4 regions of the Streptomyces sp. NPDC041940 genome follow, and region 4 is predicted to be linked to each of the others. Evidence: riboswitches for the same ligand, from Rfam matches in the RefSeq annotation. Region 4 holds a riboswitch; each other region holds the start of a gene.
What was found. Region 4 has a riboswitch for cobalamin ahead of ACZ6I3_RS37320 (ribonucleoside-diphosphate reductase subunit alpha). Riboswitches for the same ligand answer to the same signal wherever they lie in the genome.
Positions count from the first base shown of each region.

Region 1: another riboswitch for cobalamin. It lies ahead of ACZ6I3_RS13395 (energy-coupling factor ABC transporter permease); the one in region 4 lies ahead of ACZ6I3_RS37320 (ribonucleoside-diphosphate reductase subunit alpha).
Region 2: another riboswitch for cobalamin. It lies ahead of ACZ6I3_RS07615 (ABC transporter substrate-binding protein); the one in region 4 lies ahead of ACZ6I3_RS37320 (ribonucleoside-diphosphate reductase subunit alpha).
Region 3: another riboswitch for cobalamin. It lies ahead of ACZ6I3_RS15920 ((2Fe-2S) ferredoxin domain-containing protein); the one in region 4 lies ahead of ACZ6I3_RS37320 (ribonucleoside-diphosphate reductase subunit alpha).

Region 1 covers NZ_JBVJBP010000006.1:179,342-184,388, forward strand. The annotation lists gene ACZ6I3_RS13380 (ABC transporter permease subunit) at 1-430, shown strand, start outside; gene ACZ6I3_RS13385 (MDR family MFS transporter) at 427-1,725, shown strand; gene ACZ6I3_RS13390 (serine/threonine-protein kinase) at 1,988-3,415, shown strand; cobalamin riboswitch at 3,494-3,678, shown strand; gene ACZ6I3_RS13395 (energy-coupling factor ABC transporter permease) at 3,709-4,410, shown strand; gene ACZ6I3_RS13400 (energy-coupling factor ABC transporter substrate-binding protein) at 4,407-4,751, shown strand; gene cbiQ (cobalt ECF transporter T component CbiQ) at 4,757-5,047, shown strand, end outside.
Region 2 covers NZ_JBVJBP010000003.1:73,014-78,060, forward strand. The annotation lists gene ACZ6I3_RS07595 (cation diffusion facilitator family transporter) at 1-556, opposite strand, end outside; gene ACZ6I3_RS07600 (ArsR/SmtB family transcription factor) at 619-978, shown strand; gene ACZ6I3_RS07605 (4-hydroxybenzoate 3-monooxygenase) at 980-2,203, opposite strand; gene ACZ6I3_RS07610 (CoA-binding protein) at 2,240-2,647, opposite strand; cobalamin riboswitch at 2,729-2,918, shown strand; gene ACZ6I3_RS07615 (ABC transporter substrate-binding protein) at 3,046-4,005, shown strand; gene ACZ6I3_RS07620 (FecCD family ABC transporter permease) at 4,002-5,015, shown strand; gene ACZ6I3_RS07625 (ABC transporter ATP-binding protein) at 5,012-5,047, shown strand, end outside.
Region 3 covers NZ_JBVJBP010000008.1:25,889-30,935, reverse strand. The annotation lists gene ACZ6I3_RS15940 (ATP-grasp domain-containing protein) at 1-266, opposite strand, end outside; gene ACZ6I3_RS15935 (cysteine synthase family protein) at 263-1,285, opposite strand; gene ACZ6I3_RS15930 (GHMP family kinase ATP-binding protein) at 1,282-2,136, opposite strand; cobalamin riboswitch at 2,210-2,316, opposite strand; gene ACZ6I3_RS15925 (ferric reductase-like transmembrane domain-containing protein) at 2,425-3,399, shown strand; cobalamin riboswitch at 3,415-3,537, shown strand; gene ACZ6I3_RS15920 ((2Fe-2S) ferredoxin domain-containing protein) at 3,584-3,955, shown strand; gene ACZ6I3_RS15915 (universal stress protein) at 3,969-4,394, opposite strand; gene ACZ6I3_RS15910 (APC family permease) at 4,397-5,047, opposite strand, start outside.
Region 4 covers NZ_JBVJBP010000034.1:1,993-7,039, forward strand. The annotation lists gene ACZ6I3_RS37310 (helix-turn-helix domain-containing protein) at 1-840, opposite strand, end outside; gene ACZ6I3_RS37315 (GNAT family N-acetyltransferase) at 1,521-2,027, shown strand; cobalamin riboswitch at 2,080-2,218, shown strand; gene ACZ6I3_RS37320 (ribonucleoside-diphosphate reductase subunit alpha) at 2,342-4,717, shown strand; gene ACZ6I3_RS37325 (ribonucleotide-diphosphate reductase subunit beta) at 4,717-5,047, shown strand, end outside.

The DNA of each region.
Region 1 (5,047 bases), on a different contig from region 4:
CGCCCTGGGCGCCGGCCGCTGGTATCTGCTCTGGCACGAACTGCTGCCCGCCGTGCTGTCGCCGGTGGCCCGGCACGCCCTGCTCCGGCTGCCCGGCATCGCGCTGAGCCTCGCCGCCCTCGGCTTCCTCGGCCTGGGCGCCCAGCCGCCGTCCCCCGAGTGGGGCCTGCTGCTCGCCGAGAACCAGCCGTACGCCGAGCGCGCCCCGTGGGCCGTCCTCTTCCCCGCCGCCGTGCTCGCCCTGCTCGGGGCGCTCGCGGTGACGGCCGCAGGCGGCGTACGGCTGCCCCGGCGGCGCGGCCGGCCCGAGGGCCCGTCCGGGTCCCCCGGGGAGCGGGTCATGCCCCCGCAGCGGCGGCGGAACAGCCCCGACGCCCTCCTGGCCCCCGTGTCCACCCCTGTGTCCACCTCACCGGCGGAAGAACGATGACCGACCCCGTCTCCCGCGTGCCGGCCCGCCGGGCCGCCCGTACGTCCAAGACCCCGCGCGAGAGCACCTGGCGGCTCTGGAAGGAGCTGTCGCCGCTGCTGCGGCTGCTGATCCTGACCCAGCTCGCCTTCAACGTCGGTTTCTACGCCGTCCTGCCGTTCCTTGCCGAGCACCTGGGCACCGCGATCGGCATGGCGGGCTGGCTGGTCGGGTTCGTGCTCGGGCTGCGCACCTTCAGCCAGCAAGGACTGTTCGTGGTCGGCGGCTCGCTCGTCGACCGGTTCGGGGTGCGGCCGGTCGTGCTGGCCGGCTGTGTGCTGCGGATCGCCGGGTTCGCGTGGCTCGGATACGCGGAGGCGAGCTGGGCCGTGATCGGCGCCGTGCTGGTGATCGGTTTCGCCGCCGCGCTGTTCTCTCCGGCCGTGGAGTCCGAGGTGGCCCGCCAGGCGGTGGTCTGGGAGGAGGAGGGGCACGGCTCGCGCACGCGTCTCCTGGCCCTGTTCAGCGTCGCGGGCCAGGCCGGGGCCTTCGTCGGACCGCTGCTCGGCGGGTTGCTGCTCGCCGTCGACTTCCGCACCGCGTGCCTCGCCGGCGCGGCGGTCTTCGTGCTCGTCCTGGCCGGGCATCTGTGGCTGATGCCGCAGCACATCCCGGGCCGGGTCCGTATCCGGGAACGGGGCGGGGCGCGCCTGCTGCTGCGCAACCGCCCCTTCCTGGCCCTGTGCGGGGCGTACGGCTCGTACCTGCTCGCCTACAACCAGCTGTATCTGGCGCTGCCGGACGAGGTGCAGCGCGCGGCGGGCTCCCAGGCGCCGCTGTCCTGGCTGTTCGCCCTGTCCTCGGTGCTGGTGGTGTTCACCCAGCTGCCGGTGACCCGCTGGGCGGGCGACCGGCTGGACCTGCGCCGTTCCATGACGGCCGGGCTGCTGCTGATCGCGGCCGGTTTCGCGGTGGTGGCCGCGGCGCGCCCCGCGGGCTGGACGGGAGCCGCCGGACTGCTGCCCGCCGCGGGCTTCGTCGTGCTGCTCACCGTGGGACAGATGCTGGTCGTGCCCGCCGCCCGCGCCTGGGTGCCCGACCTGGCCGAGGAGGGCCGGATCGGCCTCTACATGGGCGCGCTGTCCTCCGTCTCCGGCCTGATCGTCCTGGCCGGCAGCGCGGCCACCGGCTCCCTGCTCGACCTCGGCCTCCCGGCCGCCGTGCCCTGGCTGGTCCTCGCGGCCGTGCCGGCCCTGACGGTGGCTCTGCTGCCGCGCCGGGAGGAGCGGGCGGAGGAGGCGGACGAGGCGGCCTGATCCGGCACGCCCAGGCACCAGCAGACGGCCCCCGGCGCCCCGAGGCGCGCGCAGGACACCCCCGGCAACCGCGCGCACCGCACCGTCACCCCGCCGGGCGACTCCTCCGCTCCCGGATTTCCGCGACCGTACCGTCTCTCTCCCCCGCTGCGGAGATCATTGGTCACGCGGCGCCAGTATCCTGGGTCGGCTGCGACGTTCCCCACCAACCCCCGCCTCAAAACGGGGAGTTCGGCATGCGGCGACGTACCTTCCCCCACGCATGAGACGAGGACGAGTGCTGCTAGCGGGCCGCTACCGGCTGGATGTTGAGATCGGACGCGGTGGAATGGGAGAGGTCTGGCGCGCGTACGACGAGACGCTCGCCAGAGCGGTGGCCGTCAAGCTGCTGCTGCCCCAGGACACCGACGTCACGGCGGCCTCCCGGTTCCGTCTGGAGGCCCAGACCGCCGGGCGTCTCAACCACCCCCATCTCGTCGGTGTCCTGGACTTCGGCGAGTACGACAACCGGCTGTACCTGGTGATGGAACTGGTCGAGGGCGACAGCCTCGCCGGGGTGCTGGCCGCCTCCGGCGCGCTGCCCGCCGAGCGGGTGGCCGATCTCGCCGCGCAGGCCGCCGCCGGGCTCGCCGCCGCGCACGCGCAGGGCATCGTCCACCGTGACATCAAGCCCGCCAACCTCCTGCTGGACGCCCACGGCACCCTGAAGATCGGCGACTTCGGCATCGCGCGCTTCCTCGACGACCCCGGCGCCGCGCTCACCGCCACCGGCCAGATCGTCGGCACCGGCCTCTACCTCGCGCCCGAACGTGCCCTGGGCCAGCCCGCCGGGCCCGCCTCCGACATGTACTCCCTGGGGTGCCTGCTCTACCAACTCCTCAGCGGACGGCCGCCGTTCCAGGCAGACACCGCCGTCGCGCTCCTGCACCAGCATCTCGATTCCGTGCCCGTACCGCCCCGCGAGCTCGGTGTCGCCGGACTCCCGCCGGCCTTCGAGAACTACCTGCTCGGCCTGCTCGCCAAGCAGCCCGAGGACCGGCCCACCGCCCAGGGGACCGCCGAGTGGTTCGCCGGCGGCGCCTGGCGGGGACTGCCCGAGCCGCTGCCGGAGGCAGCGCCCCCGGTGACGTCCGTCACGCCGAGGCCGTATCCGGCCGCCGAGACCCGCAACCCGGCCACGTACGCGCTGCCCGGTGCCCCGGGGCTGCGCACCGGCCGCACGCCCCAGGCCGGCCGTGCGCGCCGCGCCGCACCCCGAGCCGCCCCCGACAACCGGCGCAGAGCGGCCGCGACCGTGGCCGCGGCGGCGCTCTTCGCCGCGGCGATGCTCGCCGGCATGATGTGGTTCTCGCCCGACAACACCGCGACGGAGGGCACGGAACCCGACGCGTCCCCCTCCGCGAGCAGCCCCGCCGCCACGCCGTCCGCGGACTCCGCGTCGCCGCTCTCCTCCGCTCCGGCGGCGGACCCGGCTCCGGACGCCACCGTGCCGGCCGCCGGCACAGTGGCCGATATCACCCCGTCCACCAGCGCACCCGCTCCCCCGACCCCGGTCGACACGACGCCCAGCCCCGCGACTCCGGCCCAGGAGACGGCCGGCCCACCGCGAAAGGCGGACAAACCCCAGCAGGAGAAGCCCCGTCGGACCTGGGAAGACGGGGACGACGATGACGACGGTGGCGACGACTGAGCGGTCCTGCGCCGGTGTGCGAGCGGACGCCCCCTCGCGCGCCCCCTCGGGTGGCTTGTCATCGTCCTTATCTCGGCATTACTGTCACCACGCCTTGGTGAACGGGAAAGCCGGTGTGATGCCGGTGCGGCCCTCGCCACTGTGAATCGGGAAGTCCGGCTCCAGCCCTCACGGGCAGCCACTGGGTCCTTGTGACCCGGGAAGGCGGAGTACGGGCGGTGGTACCCGTAAGCCAGGAGACCGGCCAGGGCGCGTCAACCATCCACGAGGTGCTGGAGAGGGTCTGCTGAACCATGCACATAGCCGAGGGTTTTCTCCCGCCCGCACACGCGGTCGCCTGGGGCGTCGCGTCGGCGCCGTTCGTCGTCCACGGGGTCCGGTCGCTCACCCGTGAGGTGCGCGAGCACCCCGAGAGCACCCTGCTCCTCGGTGCCTCCGGTGCCTTCACGTTCGTTCTGTCCGCCCTGAAACTGCCGTCGGTCACCGGCAGTTGCTCCCACCCCACCGGAACGGGTCTGGGAGCCATCCTTTTCCGGCCACCCATCATGGCGGTGCTGGGCACCATCACCCTGCTCTTCCAGGCGCTGCTGCTCGCCCACGGCGGTCTGACCACGCTCGGCGCCAACGTCTTCTCCATGGCGATCGTCGGCCCCTGGGTCGGATACGCCGTGTACAAGCTGCTGCGGCGGTACGACGTGCCGCTGATGGTCGCGGTCTTCTTCGGGGCGTTCTTCGCCGACCTGTCGACGTACTGCGTCACCAGCGTGCAGCTGGCGCTCGCCTTCCCCGACCCGGGCAGCGGGTTCGTGGGCGCGCTCGGCAAGTTCGGCACCATCTTCGCCGTCACCCAGATCCCGCTCGCGGTGAGCGAGGGCCTGCTGACCGTGCTCGTGATGCGGCTGCTGGTGCAGTCCAGCAAGGGCGAACTGACCCGGCTGGGCGTGCTCCTCGCCAAGAAGCAGTCCGTGACCGAGACCGAGGTGGCGGCCCGATGAAGAAGAACACGAAGATCAACCTCCTGCTGCTGCTCGCCGTGGCCGCGCTCGCCGTACTGCCGCTCGCGCTCGGCCTCGGCGACCACAAGGAGGAGCCGTTCGCGGGCGCCGACGCCCAGGCGGAGACGGCGATCACCGAGATCGACCCGGACTACGAGCCCTGGTTCTCGCCGCTGTACGAGCCGCCGTCGGGTGAGATCGAGTCGGCGCTGTTCGCCCTGCAGGCGGCGCTCGGAGCCGGTGTCCTCGCCTACTACTTCGGTCTGCGCCGGGGCCGGCGCCAGGGTGAGCAGCAGGCGCGGGAGCGGGACGCCGAGGAGCCGGCGGCCGAAAGGGCCTGAGCCGCGTGCTGCCGATCGACGCGGCGGCGCACAGCAGTCGCTGGCGCCGCCGCCATCCCGTGGACAAGGCCGTGCTCGGTCTGGGACTCACCGTGCTGGCCATCTCGCTGCCGCCCTGGCCGGGCGCGGCCCTGGTGCTGGTGACGGCCGTGTCCCTGCTGCTGGGGCCGGCCGGTGTGCCCGGCCGGCGGCTGTGGCGGGCCTACCGGGTGCCGCTGGGCTTCTGCGTGACCGGCGCTCTCACGCTGCTCGTCCAGGTGGGCGGGCCGGAGGGCTTCGTCTCCCTCGCGGACGAC
Region 2 (5,047 bases), on a different contig from region 4:
CGACCAGCGCGGCCGAGCCGATCGCGCGGCCGACCCGGATGCGGTAGCGGGCCACCCACTCGTTGCCCGCGAACCCCACGAGGGCCGCCACGGCGACCGCCGGGACGTGCTGGACCGGGCGCGGGTCGAGGAGGCGGTCGATCGCGGTCCACCCCGCGAAGACCGCGGACGCGGCGATCGTCAGCACGATCACGAGCCCCGCCAGGTCCTCGGCCCGTCCGTAGCCGTAGGTGAAGCGGCGGGTGGCCGCGCGCCGGCCCAGCACGAAGGCGATCCCCAGCGGCACGGCGGTCAGCGCGTCCGCCGTGTTGTGCACGGTGTCCCCGAGCAGCGCCACCGAGCCGGAGACGGCCACCACGAGCGCCTGGGCCAGGGCTGTCACACCGAGCACCGCGAGCGAGACCCAGAGCGCCCGCATCCCGCGGGCCGAGGACTCCAGGGCGGAGTCGACCTTGTCGGCCGTCTCGTGGGAGTGGGGGCTGAGGAGATGGGACAGCCGGTGGCGCGGGCCGTGCCGGTGGTGGTGAGGGCGGGAGTGCTCGTGCCGGTCGCTCACGTGGGTCCCCTTCCGGTGCGCGGGAGTGGACGCGCACACGCCCACAACGCCATTATGTGCTTATGAGCGCACGCATGCACTTGTCACCTGCGCACGATGCGCACCCGCGCAGCCCCGGCGAGGAACAGTTCGCGCTCGCCGCCGAACTCCTCGCGCTCCTGGGGGACCGGACCCGGCTCGCCCTGCTGCACGCACTGACCGGGGGAGAGGCCGATGTCACGACCCTGACGGAGGCGTGCGGGGCGGCCCGGCCCGCCGTCAGCCAGCACCTGGCGCGGCTGCGTCTCGCGGGCCTGGTGGACACACGCAAAGACGGCCGCCGCGTGATCTACTCACTCCGCGACGGCCATCTGCGCCGACTCGTGGACGAGGCGCTGAACGTGGCCGACCACCGTCTCAGCGACCGCCCCCCGCACGACTGAATCAGTACCGCGCGGCCGTCCCCAGATACTGCTCGGCGAAGGCCGCGGCCGCCGCGGGCGAGGTGAACAGGCGGCGCAGCCGGGCGAGCGTGGTGCCCGCGCGGAACGGGTCGCCCGCCGCCGTGCCGTGGTACACCTCGGACAGCCACTGCGAGAACTCCTGGTAGTCCCAGACCCGCCGCAGGCACGCCTGCGCGTAGCCGGCCAGACCGCTGTCGTCACCCGAGGTCAGGCGGGCCACCAAGGCGTCGCCGAGCAGGAAGGCGTCGTGCAGGGCGAGGTTCATGCCCTTGGCGGCGATGGGGGCGACCAGATGGGCCGCGTCGCCGACGAGGTGAAGCCGGCCGTGCACCATCGGCTCGACCACGTAGTCGTGCATGTCCAGCACGCGCTTCTCGATCAGCCGCCCCTCCGTCAGCGGCGGCGCACCGGCCGCCCCGAGCCGCTGCCGCAGCTCCGCCCAGACGCGCTCGTGCGGCCAGTTCTCCGGGTCGTCGCCCGGCGGGCACTGGAGGTAGTAGCGGGTCACCTCCGGGCTGCGTGGCATCTGGCCCGCGAAGCCGTTCTCGTGACAGCCGAACAGCACGCAGTCGGCCGACGGCGGGGCCTCGGCGAGCAGCGCCAGCCAGCCGATGCCGTAGTCGTGCCGCGCGAGGCGGACCCGCTCCGGCGGCAGCGAGGCCCGCGTCACTCCGCGCGCCCCGTCGCAGCCGGCCACGAAGTCGCAGTGCGCGACCCGCCGTTCACCCGTCTCCGGGCAGGTGTACGACACGGACGGCCGGTCGCTGTCGATGTCGTGCACCTCGACGTCCCGGACCCCGAAGCGGATCTCCCCGCCGCGCACGTCGGCGTACTCGCGCACCAGGTCCGTCACCAGCAACGGCTGCGGGTAGACAAAGTGGTGACTGCCCGTCATCTCGCCGTAGTGGAACGGGTACCGCTCCCCGTCGAAGCGGAACTCGCACGCGCTGTGCAGCTCCGCGCGGTCCAGCAGATTCCGGGCGAGGCCGCGCTTCTCCAGGCCCCGTACGGCCCACTCCTCGATGATCCCGGCCCGGGGCCGCTGCTCGATGAACTCCCGGGTCTCGGTCTCCAGCACCAGGCAGTCCACCGAGGCGGCCCGCAGGATGTTGCCGATCGTCAGCCCGGCGGGACCGGCGCCCACGACGACGACCGGGACATGGTGCGGGGAGCCGGAGTTCGAGGGCGGGGAGGGGTGGGTCATGCACTCATTATGGAGCGGGCGCGTCGGCCGTGACCGTCACCCCACCCGCGGGATCTCGATCGCCGGGCAGCGGTCCATCACCATCTCCAGACCCGCGGCCCGGGTCCGGTCGTACGCCGCCGCGTCGACGACCCCGAGCTGGAACCACACCGCCCCCGCGCCCTTGGCGACCGCCTCGTCCGCGACGGCTCCGGCGAGGTCGCTGTTCACGAACACGTCCACGACGTCCACGTCGAAGGGGATGTCCGACAGGCTCGCGTACCCCTGCTCGCCGTGCACGGTCTCCGCCTTGGGGTGCACGGGCACGACGCGCTTGCCGTACCGCTGGAGCACCGCGGCGACGCCGTACGCCGCGCGCTGCCGGTTCGACGACAGGCCCACCACGGCCCAGGTGTCGCCGAGCTCGGTGAGGATCCTGCGGAGCGTTGCGTCGTCGCCGTACACCGGCGGCCTCCTCGGGAGTCGCGGAAGAGCTGCTGTCCGGGCAACGACGCAGGGTGCGCTGTGATTCCCCCGGATCCTCCGTGATAGCTTGCCGAGGCCAGTCGAACCCATGTACGTGGGTCAGGGAATCCGGTGCGAATCCGGAACTGACGCGCAGCGGTGAGGGGGACGGGCGGGGCCTCGGCCACTGAACGGCTCGTATGTCGTACGGGAAGGCGCCCCGCACCGGGTGAACCCGAGTCCGAAGACCTGCTGGCGGCCCCCGCGGCCGGCCGGCGGTGGGGGAGCACCGTACGACCGGGCTCCGCGATCGGGCCCTCGACGTCTGAGGACTGGTTTCCTTGCCCCTCGCCCGACCCGCCCGTGCCGCCGTCCTGCTCGCGGCCTGCTCCCTGCTCATGACCGGCTGCGCAGGCTCCGAGGCTCCCAAGGCCAAGGCGTCCGCCGCTCTCGACAACTGCGGCCGGAAGGTCCGAGTCGACAAGGCGCCCAAGCACGCCGTCTCCCTCAACCAGGGCACCACCGAGATCCTGCTCTCCCTCGGCCTCGCCGACCGAATAGCGGGCACGGCCACCTGGACCGACCCCGTGATGAAGGGGCTGGAGAAGGCCAACGCGAAGGTGCCGCGCATCGCCGAGAACAACCCGTCCTTCGAACGGGTCCTGGACTCCGAGCCCGATTTCGTCGCCGCGTCCTTCGTCTCCACCCTCGGCAAGGGCGGCGTCGCCACCCGGGACCAGTTCGAGAAGCTCGGCGTGCCCACGTACGTCTCCCCGTCCGACTGCGCAGGCAAGGACAACTCGGGCGGCGGCGACGGCAAGCGCGACAAGGCGCTGGGCATCGACGCCGTCTACGGCGAGGTGCGGGACCTCGCGACCGTGTTCGGAGTGAAGGACCGCGGCGACAAGCTCGTGGCCTCCCTCCAGCAGCGGATGAAGAAGGCCACCCAGGGCGTCGACGCCTCCGACGTCTCCCTTCTGTACTGGTTCGCCAACTCCGAGTCGCCCTACATGGCCGGCTGCTGCGGAGCGCCCGGCATCATGACCCGCGCCCTCGGCGCCGAGAACGCCTTCGACGACACGCACGAGGAATGGCCGCAGGTCAACTGGGAGACGGTCGCCGACCGCAACCCCGACGTCCTCGTCATCGGCGATCTGACCCGCAACTCGGAGACCGCCGAGTCGGCGAAGCGGAAGATCGCCTTCCTTGAGTCCAACCCGGCCACCAAGAACATGGACGCCGTCAAGAACAAGCGCTACGTGCTGCTCAGCGGACAGGCCATGAACCCGACCATCCGCACCGTCGAGGGCGTGGAGAAGGTCGCGGCCGGACTGCGTGAGTTCGGGCTCGTGAAGTGACCGTCCGCGGACCGGCGCTCGGTGTCGCGGGCGCCTTGCTGCTGGTGGTCTCCGTGGCCCTGGCGATCACCATCGGACCGGCCGACATCCGGGTCGGGGACGTGTGGTCCGTCGTCGCCTCGCATGTCGGGCTCGGCAGCTCCGACCTGACGCCGATCCGGGACGGGATCGTCTGGCAGCTGCGGCTGCCGCGCACCCTGCTCGCGGCCGTGTGCGGGGCCGGCCTCGCCGTGTGCGGGGCGGTGATGCAGTCGCTGCTGCGCAACCCGCTGGCCGATCCGTTCGTGCTCGGGGTGTCCTCGGGCGCCTCCACCGGCGCGGTCGTCATCGTCGTGCTGGGCGTGGGCGGCGGTGTCGTCTCGGTGTCCGCGGGCGCGTTCCTCGGCGCCCTGGTCTCCTTCGCGCTGGTCCTGCTGCTCAGCCACACCCTCGGCGACACCACCGACCGGGTCGTCCTCGCGGGCGTCGCCGCCATGCAGCTCTTCTCCGCACTCACCTCCTTCGTCGTGCTGACCGCCGCCGACGCCGAGACGACCAAGGGCGTGCTGTTCTGGCTCCTGGGCTCGCTCGGCGGGGCCGGCTGGACCGACGTGTGGCTGTGCTTCGCCGTCCTGGCCGTGGCGCTGGTGGTGTGCCTGTCGTACGCCCGTACCCTCGACGCCTTCGCCTTCGGGCAGGACGCGGCGGCCGCGCTCGGGGTGTCCGTGGCCCGCACCCGCCTGGTGCTGCTGTGCGTCACCGCCCTGCTCACGGCGGCGCTGGTCAGCTCCGCCGGGGCGATCGGCTTCGTCGGGCTGGTCCTGCCGCACGCCGCCCGGGCGCTTGCCGGACCCGGGCACGCCCGGCTGCTGCCGATCACCGCCCTCGCCGGCGCGGTGTTCCTGGTCTGGGTCGACACCCTGGCCCGTACGGTCCTGGATCCGCAGGAGGTGCCGGTGGGGGTCGTGACATCGCTGATCGGGGTGCCGGCGTTCGTGGCGGTCCTCTACCGGACACGGAGGGTGCGATGACCGGGACACACGTCAGTGAGACGGAGAAGCCG
Region 3 (5,047 bases), on a different contig from region 4:
AGGTCCGCTCCGGCCAGGGTCCAGGTGTCGGTGGAACTGATCAGGCCACGCAACTCCGGGGTACGCCCCAGCAGTTCCGCCACCCGCTCCACGTCGAAGGTGTCGGTCTCCACGACGTCCAGGGCGCCGACGGGCAGCCGCTCCAGCTCGTAGGCGTAGTAGGCCGGGTCGCGGGTCAGGAGCAGCAGCCGCTCGCCGAGCCGGTCGGCGGCGCGTACCAGGTGCCCGAGCCCGAAGGTCAGCGACTCCAGACAGACGACGGTCATGCCGCCCGCTCCTTCCAGTGGGCGGGGCAGGCCGTGCGCCGCCACGTCATTCTCGACCAGGGCATGCTCATCTCCTCGGGGTCGCGGACCTCGACGGGCTTCAGTGAGGCGGGGTCCAGGGCCTCCGGGTGCCGGGCGAAGACGCGCTCCACGTAGCGGTGTCCGGTGTCGGCGCCGATCACCAGGTGCAGCCGGTCGGGGTGGCGGCGGGCCTCGTACATCGCGGCCAGATATCCGGCGCCGGTGGACAGCCCGGCGAAGACGGCGTGTTCGCGCAGCAGACTGACCGCGCCGGACATGGCGTGCGTGAAGTCCATCCAGTGCACGGTGTCGTAGAGGTGGTGGCGGACGTTGTCGAAGACGATCGACGACCCGATGCCCGCGATGATCGCCTCGGGGTCGTGATGGTCCTGGCTGCCGAAGGTGACGCTGCCGAACGGCTGCACCCCGACCAGCCGCACCGACGGCTCCGTCTCCCTGAGCCGCTCCACGAGGCCGCCCGTCGAGGCGCCGGAGCCCACCCCGCCGACGACGGTGAGAGGGGTATCGGGGAACGCCTGCGCTATCCGGTCGGCGACCTCGTGATAGCCGAGGCAGTGGATGTCGTCGTGGTACTGGCGCATCCAGTGGCAGTCGGGGCGCTCGGCGAGGATCTCGCGCACCCGCCGTACCCGTAACTCCTGGTCGAGCTTGAGGTTCCGGGACGGTTGGACCTGCTCGACACTCGCGCCGAGGATCTCCAGCTGGGCGCGGGTGGTGGCGTCGACGGTGGTGGACGCCACGATGTGGCACCGCATGCCGTGCCGGTGACAGGCCAGCGCCAGGGCGTAGGCGTAGATGCCGCTGGAGCTGTCGATCAGGGTCTGGCCCGGCCGGACCGTGCCCCGGTCGAGTAATCGGCGGACGGCGGCGAGCGCCGAGTAGATCTTCATCGACTCGAACCGGAGCAGCACGAGCCCGTCGGTGAGCCGGACCAGGTCGGGAATCTTCAGGGCGTCGGCGATGTGGGGGTGGATCACCCGTAGCCTCCTTGGGCGAAAGAGCACTGGTGGCCGAGCGAGCGGAAGAACGCGGACAGTTCGGACCTGAGGCGGGAGTCCGGGCGGCGGGCGAAGAGATAGCCGGTCAGACAGCCGGTGTGCGCGACGAAGACACCGTCGGCACCGAACCGCTCCCGGTGGGCCAGCACCCGGTCGAACGTCGCTTTGGGCAGCACCTCCTGGGACAGCGCGGCACTGGTGGTCGCCGCCCGCGCCACGGCCTCCGCGTCACCGCAGGCGAAGCCCTTCAGCAGGTCGGTCAGACACCGCTCGTACTCCTCCCCGCGGCGCCGGTAGTGCGCGAGGAGCGGCGCGGTCACGGCGGCGGTGTCCACCGTGCCCGGCTCGGTCACATAGGCGGTGTGGAAGCCGAGGTCCGTGCCCAGCCGCCGCACCACCCGGTGCCGGCCGCTGAGATGCAGGGCGAACTCGTCGAGGAAGACGCTGTCCGACCGTTCGATCGCCGCCAGAACGCCGAGCACCACGTCGGTGTCGCAGGGCAGTGAGAAGATCCCCGCCAGACAGCGCAGGGTCGCCACGATGTCCGCCGTCGAACTGGCCATCCCGACGCCTACCTGGAGTTCGGAGTGCGTGGTCCAGGTGCCCGGCGGCAGGGACAGGCCGTGATGCTCCAGGAAGAGCCGGGCCGCCGTCAGGGACTTCTCCCCGAGGGGAAACGGCCCCGCGGGCCCCGGTGTGAAGTGCACCCAGGAGTGGCGGTCCACGGGGAACGACACCACCGCGATGTCCGGATCGGGGCCCGCCCGCAGCGGCCCCTGGTACAGCTCGCCGAGCGTGCCGTGACAGACACCGGACACGACACCACCCACGTGATTCCTCCGTCCGCCGACCCAGTCCTCGAGGTCACCGTGCACAGCCCGCGCGTGACGCGCGGGCGCAGTGGCAGGCCTTCGGACTCGCGGGCCGGCGTTCGGCTCCCACTCACCGCTGCGGGACAGTCCCGGACTCCCACCGGGTTCCCCTGCGACTGCGCGCCTCAGCGTAGGGACGCCCCCAGGGGATGGAAAGGGTGCCTCCGGGGGCCCGTCGGGTCCCGGCCGTCCCTCTGGCCGGATTGCGTCTCGGTAACCCACCTCCCCTCGGTGAGACTGTGCTCGATGCTGGTGAACCCGAGGTCCGACGAGAACGGGACGAGCGTCCCGAGACCCGGCGCCGAGCGCGTGGCCCTGCGCGGCGACCTCCGCTCCGCGCTGCCCGACGCCGCAGCGGCGGTCGTGGTCACGGCGGCGGTGTTCGCGCTGCTGTGGGCCCGGATGGAGTCCGGCACCTCCGACACGGTCGCGGTCATGCCGTTCATGGACGATCCCGGCACCTACTGGATGTATCTGCTCAGCCAGGCGTTCGGCTGGTCGGGCCTGCTGTGGGCCTGGGGCACGGTCATGCTGGGGCTGCTCCTGTCGGGGCCGGGCCCCGGCCGGCTGCCGGTCTCCCGGCAGGTCCTGGAACGCTGGCACCGCACCACGAGCCTGACCACCATGGCCCTGATGTTCGCGCACGCCCTGATGTTCGCGGCGGAACTCGTGCGCTACGAGGCACAGCTGGGGTGGGCCGAGCGGCTCTGGGCCGGCTTCGCGGACACCTTCGTGCCCGGCTGGTACGACTCCGGGACCGGCCGCATCGCCATCCCGCTCGGCCAGGGCGCCCTGTACGTGGCGATCCCCCTGGGCCTGCTCTTCTACGTCCGGCACCGCATCGGCGCGAACACCTGGCGCCGCCTGCACCGGTTCGTGATCGTCGTGTACGTCCTCAGCGTCTGGCACACCCTGCTCTACGGCACCAACGTCTGGTACGGCGAGTGGCCGCGCACCGTGCTGTGGCTGCTGCAACTGCCCGTCGCCGCCCTGCTGGTGCTGCGCCTGCTGCGGCCCGCCCGGCGGTCCGAACGCCTCGCCGCGCCGGGTGCGGGCACGGGCGTGACCCGGTCGGCCTGGACGGCACGGGCGGCGGGACGCATCGCCGCCGGGGCCGTGGTCGTAGGGCTCCTCGCCGTGATCGCCTCCGGCCGGGACGGTGGCCGCGAACGCCCTGCCGAACCGCCGGCCACGCAGCCGCACGCCCACGAGACGGACTGAAGCCCCGCACCGGCCGCATGGAATGATGGCCGGCGACATGGCGACGGCGGAACGAGGAAGCCGGTGTGAATCCGGCGCGGTCCCGCCACTGTGACCGGCCTCGGCCGGGAGCCAGGAGACTCACGCGGTCGCCTCCTCGACGAACCACCGGGGCGGATCTCCCCGGAGAGAGGACAGGTGCGGCATGTCCGCAACCCCGGCCGGAGGGGTTCCGTGCCGCGTCGTCGTCTGCCGGGACTGCTGCTGCGGCACCCGCAAGGTGACCGGCGTCGACCACACGGCCCAGACCGAGCGGCTGCGCGAGGCGGCGCCCGTGCGGGTCTCCGAGTGCCTCGATGTCTGCGACCAGGCCAACGTCATCGTCGTACAGCCGTCCACGGCGGGCCGGGCCGCCGGGGCCCGGCCGGTGTGGCTCGGGCTGGTCAACGACCCGGCCGCGACCGAGGACATCGTCACCTGGGTCCGCGACGGCGGCCCCGGCGTCGCGCCCCTGCCCGACATCCTCGGCCTGTACGCCTTCAGCCCGCTCGCGAAACGGCGCGCGGGCAGTTCCTGACCAGGCCCGGCTCTCAGGACTCCTGTTCCTCCGCCGGCACGCACAGGACCGGGACGTTCGACAGGTGCAGCAGCTTGTGGGGGGTCGAGCCCAGGAGCGCCCCGCGCACCGGGCTCTCGCCCCACGTGCCCACCACGATCACCCTGGCGTCATGGCGTTCCGCGGCGTCGATCAGCGCCTGCGCGGGCCGCTCGTCGATGAGTTCGACCGTGCTGGGCACACCGGCCTCGTCGGCGACCCGGACCGCGTGACCGAGCACGGTGGTTCCGGCCTCACGGACGGCCTTCTGATGAGCGCCGTACTCCTCGCCCGTGACGCCGGGGGCCGCGGCGCCGTAGACGATCACCAGGGGCTCGCCGTACGCGGCCGCCACCTCGATCGCCACCCGCAGCGCGCGCAGGGCGCCCGGGGACTCGTCGTAGCCGAGGATCACCGACATCTTCAGGACTCCTTGCGGTCAACGAGGTCGGGGTCGACCGTGCTCGGGCGCTCCGACCAGAACGCGGGGGACATCAGTCGCCAGACGACCATGATGATCACGCCCGCGACGGCGACGCCGATGCCGATGACGAGCGGCGGGCCGAGCCCGAACCAGGCGGTGCCGGTGACGGAGTTGGCCGGATCGGCCATGTCCTGGACCGACTCCACCAGCAGCCACGCCAGCAGCCCGGCGCCGATCAGCGGGCCGAGGCCGATCAGGAGGAGATCCCGGACACTCCTGGTCAGCAGGCGCCGGTAGTAGACCGCGCAGGCGACACCGGTGAGCGCGTAGTAGAACGCGATCAGCAGGGACAGCGCCGTCAGGGAGTCGAAGAGGGCGTTCTCGCTGATGTTGTAGACGACGAGGTACCAGGCGGTGGCGATGCCCGCGACCCACCAGGTGCTCACGTCCGGGGTGCGGAACCGGGGGTTGATGTGCCCGAAGTGCTTCGGCAGGGCGTACCGGCGGGCCATGGACAGTCCGGTGCGGGACGCCGGGATGATCGTCGTCTGCGTGGACGCCAGTGCCGATGTCGAGACCGCCAGCAGTACGACCCAGTCCCAGCCGCCCATCGCCTCTTCGGCGAGCAGCGCGAAGATGAACTCCTCCTC
Region 4 (5,047 bases):
GTCCGTCATCCCGGCCAGCAGCAGCGACAGCACCTCCAGGTCGGTGGCGTCCGGGCCCTCCGGCTGCTGCTCGGTCACCCCGCGGGCGCCCAGGCGCAGCGGCAGCGCCTCCCGCCACACCGACTCGAACAGCCCGGCGAGCAGCTCCAGCAGCCCGCTGGCGTGCACCACCAGCGCGGCCGGTTCCGCCGTACGCGACGTCAGCGGCACCATCGCGAGCGAGCGGTCGGCCACCACCAGCTTGGTCGGCACCCGGTCCACCACCCGGACCCGCTCGTCCCGGCCGAGCGCCGCCGTCAGTTCGGTCAGCCCGTGCGGCAGGTCCAGCACCGAGCGCTCCACGACCACCCGGTAGCGCACCCCGCGCCCGGCCGCCTGCTCCTCGGCGTCGTTCTCCATGCCGGACACGGCGACCGGACTGCCGGTGACCAGCGCGCACACCTCCTCGGTCGCGCCCAGCTGGAGCTGAAGGAAGCGCTGGGCGACGGCCGAGGTGCCGGTCACCACCTCCACCAGGTCGTGCACCGCCGGTTCGGCCGCCGCCGCCCGGTACTCCTCCGCGAGCAGCGCCGCCGCCAGCTCCGCCTTCTCCAGCTCGTGCCGCTGCTGGGTGAGCAGGGCGCCCAGCGCCACCCCGGGCGGCGCCGCCACCCAGCGGCCCGGCCGGGCCGAGGACCGGGCCGCCAGACCCCGCCGCTCCAGCCGGCGCAGCGCCCGCTCGGTGTCCTGCTCGGCCAGCGTCAGGCGCCGCGCCAGATCGGCCACGTCGGCCGCGCCCACGGACACCAGCGCCCGGTACGCCGCCTCGTGCGTCTCGTCGAGCCCTATCGCTGCCAGCATCGGCCCACGTCCCTCCCTGCGCACCCGTCACGGAAGCGGGTCGGCCTGGCGGAAACCGGCCACGGCGTAAACCCGCCGCCGCACATCATCGCCGTAGCGGCGGGGACTCTGCCAAGGTGGGCAGCACCGAGGGACGCGCGGCCGTGTACACGTTTCACCGCCGCGCCCCGAGGAACCCAGGACGGTGGCCCGGGCCCGGACGTGCGCGCGCACGAAGGGGATGCGGGGCCGGGTCACTTCGGACGCCGCCGGGCGGTCCTCCCGTGGGGGGTGGGGCCGCCCGGCGGCCACCAGCCTTTTGTCGTACGGCAGTTCACCCCCTCACTCGACACGCCGTTCGACGCGGCGGATGCGCCGGATTTTCCCGATGCCCCGTTTTCATACGGCCCGTGCGGTGGACAATCAGAGGCATGAGCCAGCAGGGGGGAAGACCCGCCCGTCATGAGGACGACTGGTGGGGGGAGCTGTACGACGACTCCCCCCAGGACACGGGTCCCACGGCAGCGCCCGATTCCCTGGACGACCGGTACGCCTCGGCGCGCAGCGCGGTGGCGGGGGGGGGGGGGGAGACGACGGGGGGGGGAACCCCCGGACACACCCCACCCCCCCCCCCCCCCCCCCCACCCCCCCCCCCCGCCCCCCCCCCCCCCCCCCCCCCCGCTGTCGTACACACTCACGCCATGGACACCCTGATCCGGCGAGTGAAACCCACCGAGTACGGCCCCCTCGGGGAGCTGACGGCCCACGCCTATCTCGCGGACGGCCTCCTCGACTTCGGCGAGAGCGACGAGTACCTCCACGAACTGCGGGACGTCGCCAAACGGGCGGCCGCGGCCGACGTCCTGGTCGCCGTCGAGAACGACACCCTCCTCGGCGGCGTCACCTTCGTACCGTCGGGCGGCCCCATGGCCGACATAGCCGGCCCGGGAGAGGCCGAGATACGGATGCTCGCCGTCGCGCACGCCGCCCGCGGCCGCGGCACGGGCGAGGCCCTCGTGGGCGCCTGCGTCGACCGGGCACGGGCCACGCCCGGCTGTCTCCGCGTCGTGCTGTCGACCCAGCGCACCATGCGCGCGGCCCACCGCATCTACGAGCGCCTGGGTTTCACCCGCACTCCCGGGCGCGACTGGAACCCGCTCCCGCACCTGGACGACATCACTCTCCTCACTTATCAGTTGACACTCTGAAACCAGCACGACACAACATCTGGGGGTGTCACCCGAACCCAGCACAAGATGTATGCTCGTGCTCGCTGTCGCCGCAGGGGAATCCGGCGCGAATCCGGAACTGTCCCGCAACGGTGTACTTGTGCGTATACGCCCTCAAGGCGGAGCGCACACGCTTCAGTCCGAGGACCTGCCGACAGCGCGCCCGGCCGTCCGGCCGGGGTGCCCTGACGTCCGGGCCTCGTGGAATGGGCCGGTGGACGCGACGCCGTGTGCGCTCGTGTGCTGCCCCCTGCCCTGCGCGAGGCCCCTTGCCGAGCGAGGGAGAGCCCCACGTGACCATCGCGCCAGCCGAACCGGTCTCAGCTGCCGAAGAAGAGCACGACGGTCCCGGTGCCGCGCTGCTGCGGACCCTGACCGAGCTGACCGCCGATCTCCCCGACGCCGACCCCGGCCGGGTCGCCGCCGCCGCGTTGCGCGGCCGGTCCGCGCGGGCGGACGAGACGGAGCTGCGCGAGCTCGCGACGGAGGCGGCCGCCGGCCTCATCTCCGAGGACCCCGCCTACTCCCGGCTGGCCGCGCGCCTGCTGACGATCGGCATCCGTGCCGAGGCCGCCTCGCAGGGCGTCACGTCCTTCACCGAGTCCGTGGCGGTCGGCCACCGGGAGGGCCTGATCGCCGACCGGACCGCCGAGTTCGTGCGCCTGCACGCTGCCCGGCTCGACGCGCTGATCGACCGGGCCGCCGACGACCGCTTCGGCTACTTCGGTCTGCGGACGCTGCACAGCCGCTACCTGCTCCGCCACCCGATCACCCGCAAGGTCGTCGAGACGCCCCAGCACTTCATGCTGCGCGTCGCCGCCGGCCTCGCCGAGGACGACACGGCACAGTCCGTCGACGAGGTCGCCGCGCTCTACGGGCTCATGAGCCGCCTCGACTACCTCCCCTCCTCCCCCACCCTCTTCAACTCCGGCACGCGGCACCCCCAGATGTCGTCCTGCTACCTCCTCGACTCCCCCAAGGACGAGCTCGACTCGATCTACGACCGGTACCACCAGGTGGCCCGGCTGTCGAAGCACGCGGGCGGCATCGGCCTCTCGTACTCCCGTATCCGTGCGCGCGGTTCGCTGATCCGCGGCACCAACGGCCACTCCAACGGCATCGTCCCGTTCCTGAAGACCCTCGACGCCTCGGTCGCCGCCGTGAACCAGGGCGGCCGCCGCAAGGGCGCGGCCGCGGTCTACCTGGAGACCTGGCACTCCGACATCGAGGAGTTCCTGGAGCTGCGCGACAACACCGGCGAGGACGCCCGCCGTACGCACAACCTGAACCTCGCGCACTGGGTGCCGGACGAGTTCATGCGGCGGGTGAACACCGACGGGCCGTGGTCGCTGTTCTCCCCCTCGGACGTGCCCGAGCTGGTCGACCTGTACGGCGCGGAGTTCGACGCCGCGTACCGGGAGGCCGAGGCGAAGGGCCTGGCGAGGAAGACCCTGCCCGCCCGTGAGCTGTACGGCCGCATGATGCGCGCCCTCGCGCAGACCGGCAACGGCTGGATGACGTTCAAGGACGCCGCCAACCGCACCGCCAACCAGACGGCAGAGCCGGGCCACGTCGTCCACTCCTCCAACCTCTGCACGGAGATCCTGGAGGTCACCGACGACGGGGAGACGGCGGTCTGCAACCTGGGGTCGGTCAACCTCGGCGCCTTCGTCGACCAGACCCGCGGGGACATCGACTGGGAGCGGCTGGACGAGACCGTCCGTACGGCCGTGACCTTCCTCGACCGTGTCGTGGACATCAACTTCTACCCGACCGAGCAGGCGGGCCGCTCCAACGCCCGCTGGCGTCCGGTCGGCCTCGGGGCCATGGGCCTGCAGGACGTCTTCTTCAAGCTGCGCCTGCCCTTCGACTCGCCCGAGGCCAAGGCGCTCTCCACCCGGATCGCCGAGCGGATCATGCTCGCCGCGTACGAGGCCTCCGCCGACCTGGCCGAGCGCAGCGGCCCGCTGCCGGCCTGGGAGAAGACCCGTACGGCCCGGGGTGTGCTGCACCCGGACCACTACGACGTGGAGCTGACCTGGCCCGAGCGCTGGGCGGCCCTGCGCGAGCGCATCGCCGCGACCGGCATGCGCAACTCCCTGCTCCTCGCCATCGCGCCCACGGCCACCATCGCCTCCATCGCGGGCGTGTACGAGTGCATCGAGCCGCAGGTGTCCAACCTGTTCAAGCGCGAGACGCTGTCGGGTGAGTTCCTCCAGGTCAACTCCTACCTGGTGGACGAGCTCAAGCAGCTCGGCGTGTGGGACGCCCGCAGTCGGGAGGCGCTGCGCGAGGCGAACGGCTCGGTGCAGGAGTTCGCCTGGATCCCCGCGGACGTACGGGCGCTCTACCGCACGGCGTGGGAGGTCCCGCAGCGCGGCCTGATCGACATGGCGGCGGCCAGGACCCCGTTCCTGGACCAGTCCCAGTCCCTGAACCTCTTCATGGAGACGCCGACCATCGGCAAGCTCTCCTCGATGTACGCGTACGCCTGGAAGGCCGGGCTGAAGACGACGTACTACCTGCGCTCGCGCCCGGCGACCCGCATCGCCCGCGCCGCACAGGCCCAGGCTCAGCCTGAGAAGACCATCCCCGTGCAGCAGACGGCCGACCCCGACGCGGTCGCCTGCTCCCTGGAAAACCCCGAGTCCTGCGAGGCCTGCCAGTAATGACCACCCAGAACCTTCTCGACCCCGGCTTCGAGCTCACCCTGCGTCCCATGCGCTACCCGGACTTCTACGAGCGCTACCGGGACGCCATCAAGAACACCTGGACCGTGGAGGAGGTCGACCTCCACTCGGACGTCGCGGACCTCGCCAAGCTGTCCCCCGAGGAGCAGCACCTGATCGGCCGTCTGGTCGCCTTCTTCGCGACGGGCGACTCGATCGTCGCGAACAACCTGGTGCTGACGCTGTACAAGCACATCAACTCCCCCGAGGCGCGGCTGTACCTGTCCCGCCAGCTGTTCGAGGAGGCCGTGCACGTCCAGTTCTATCTGA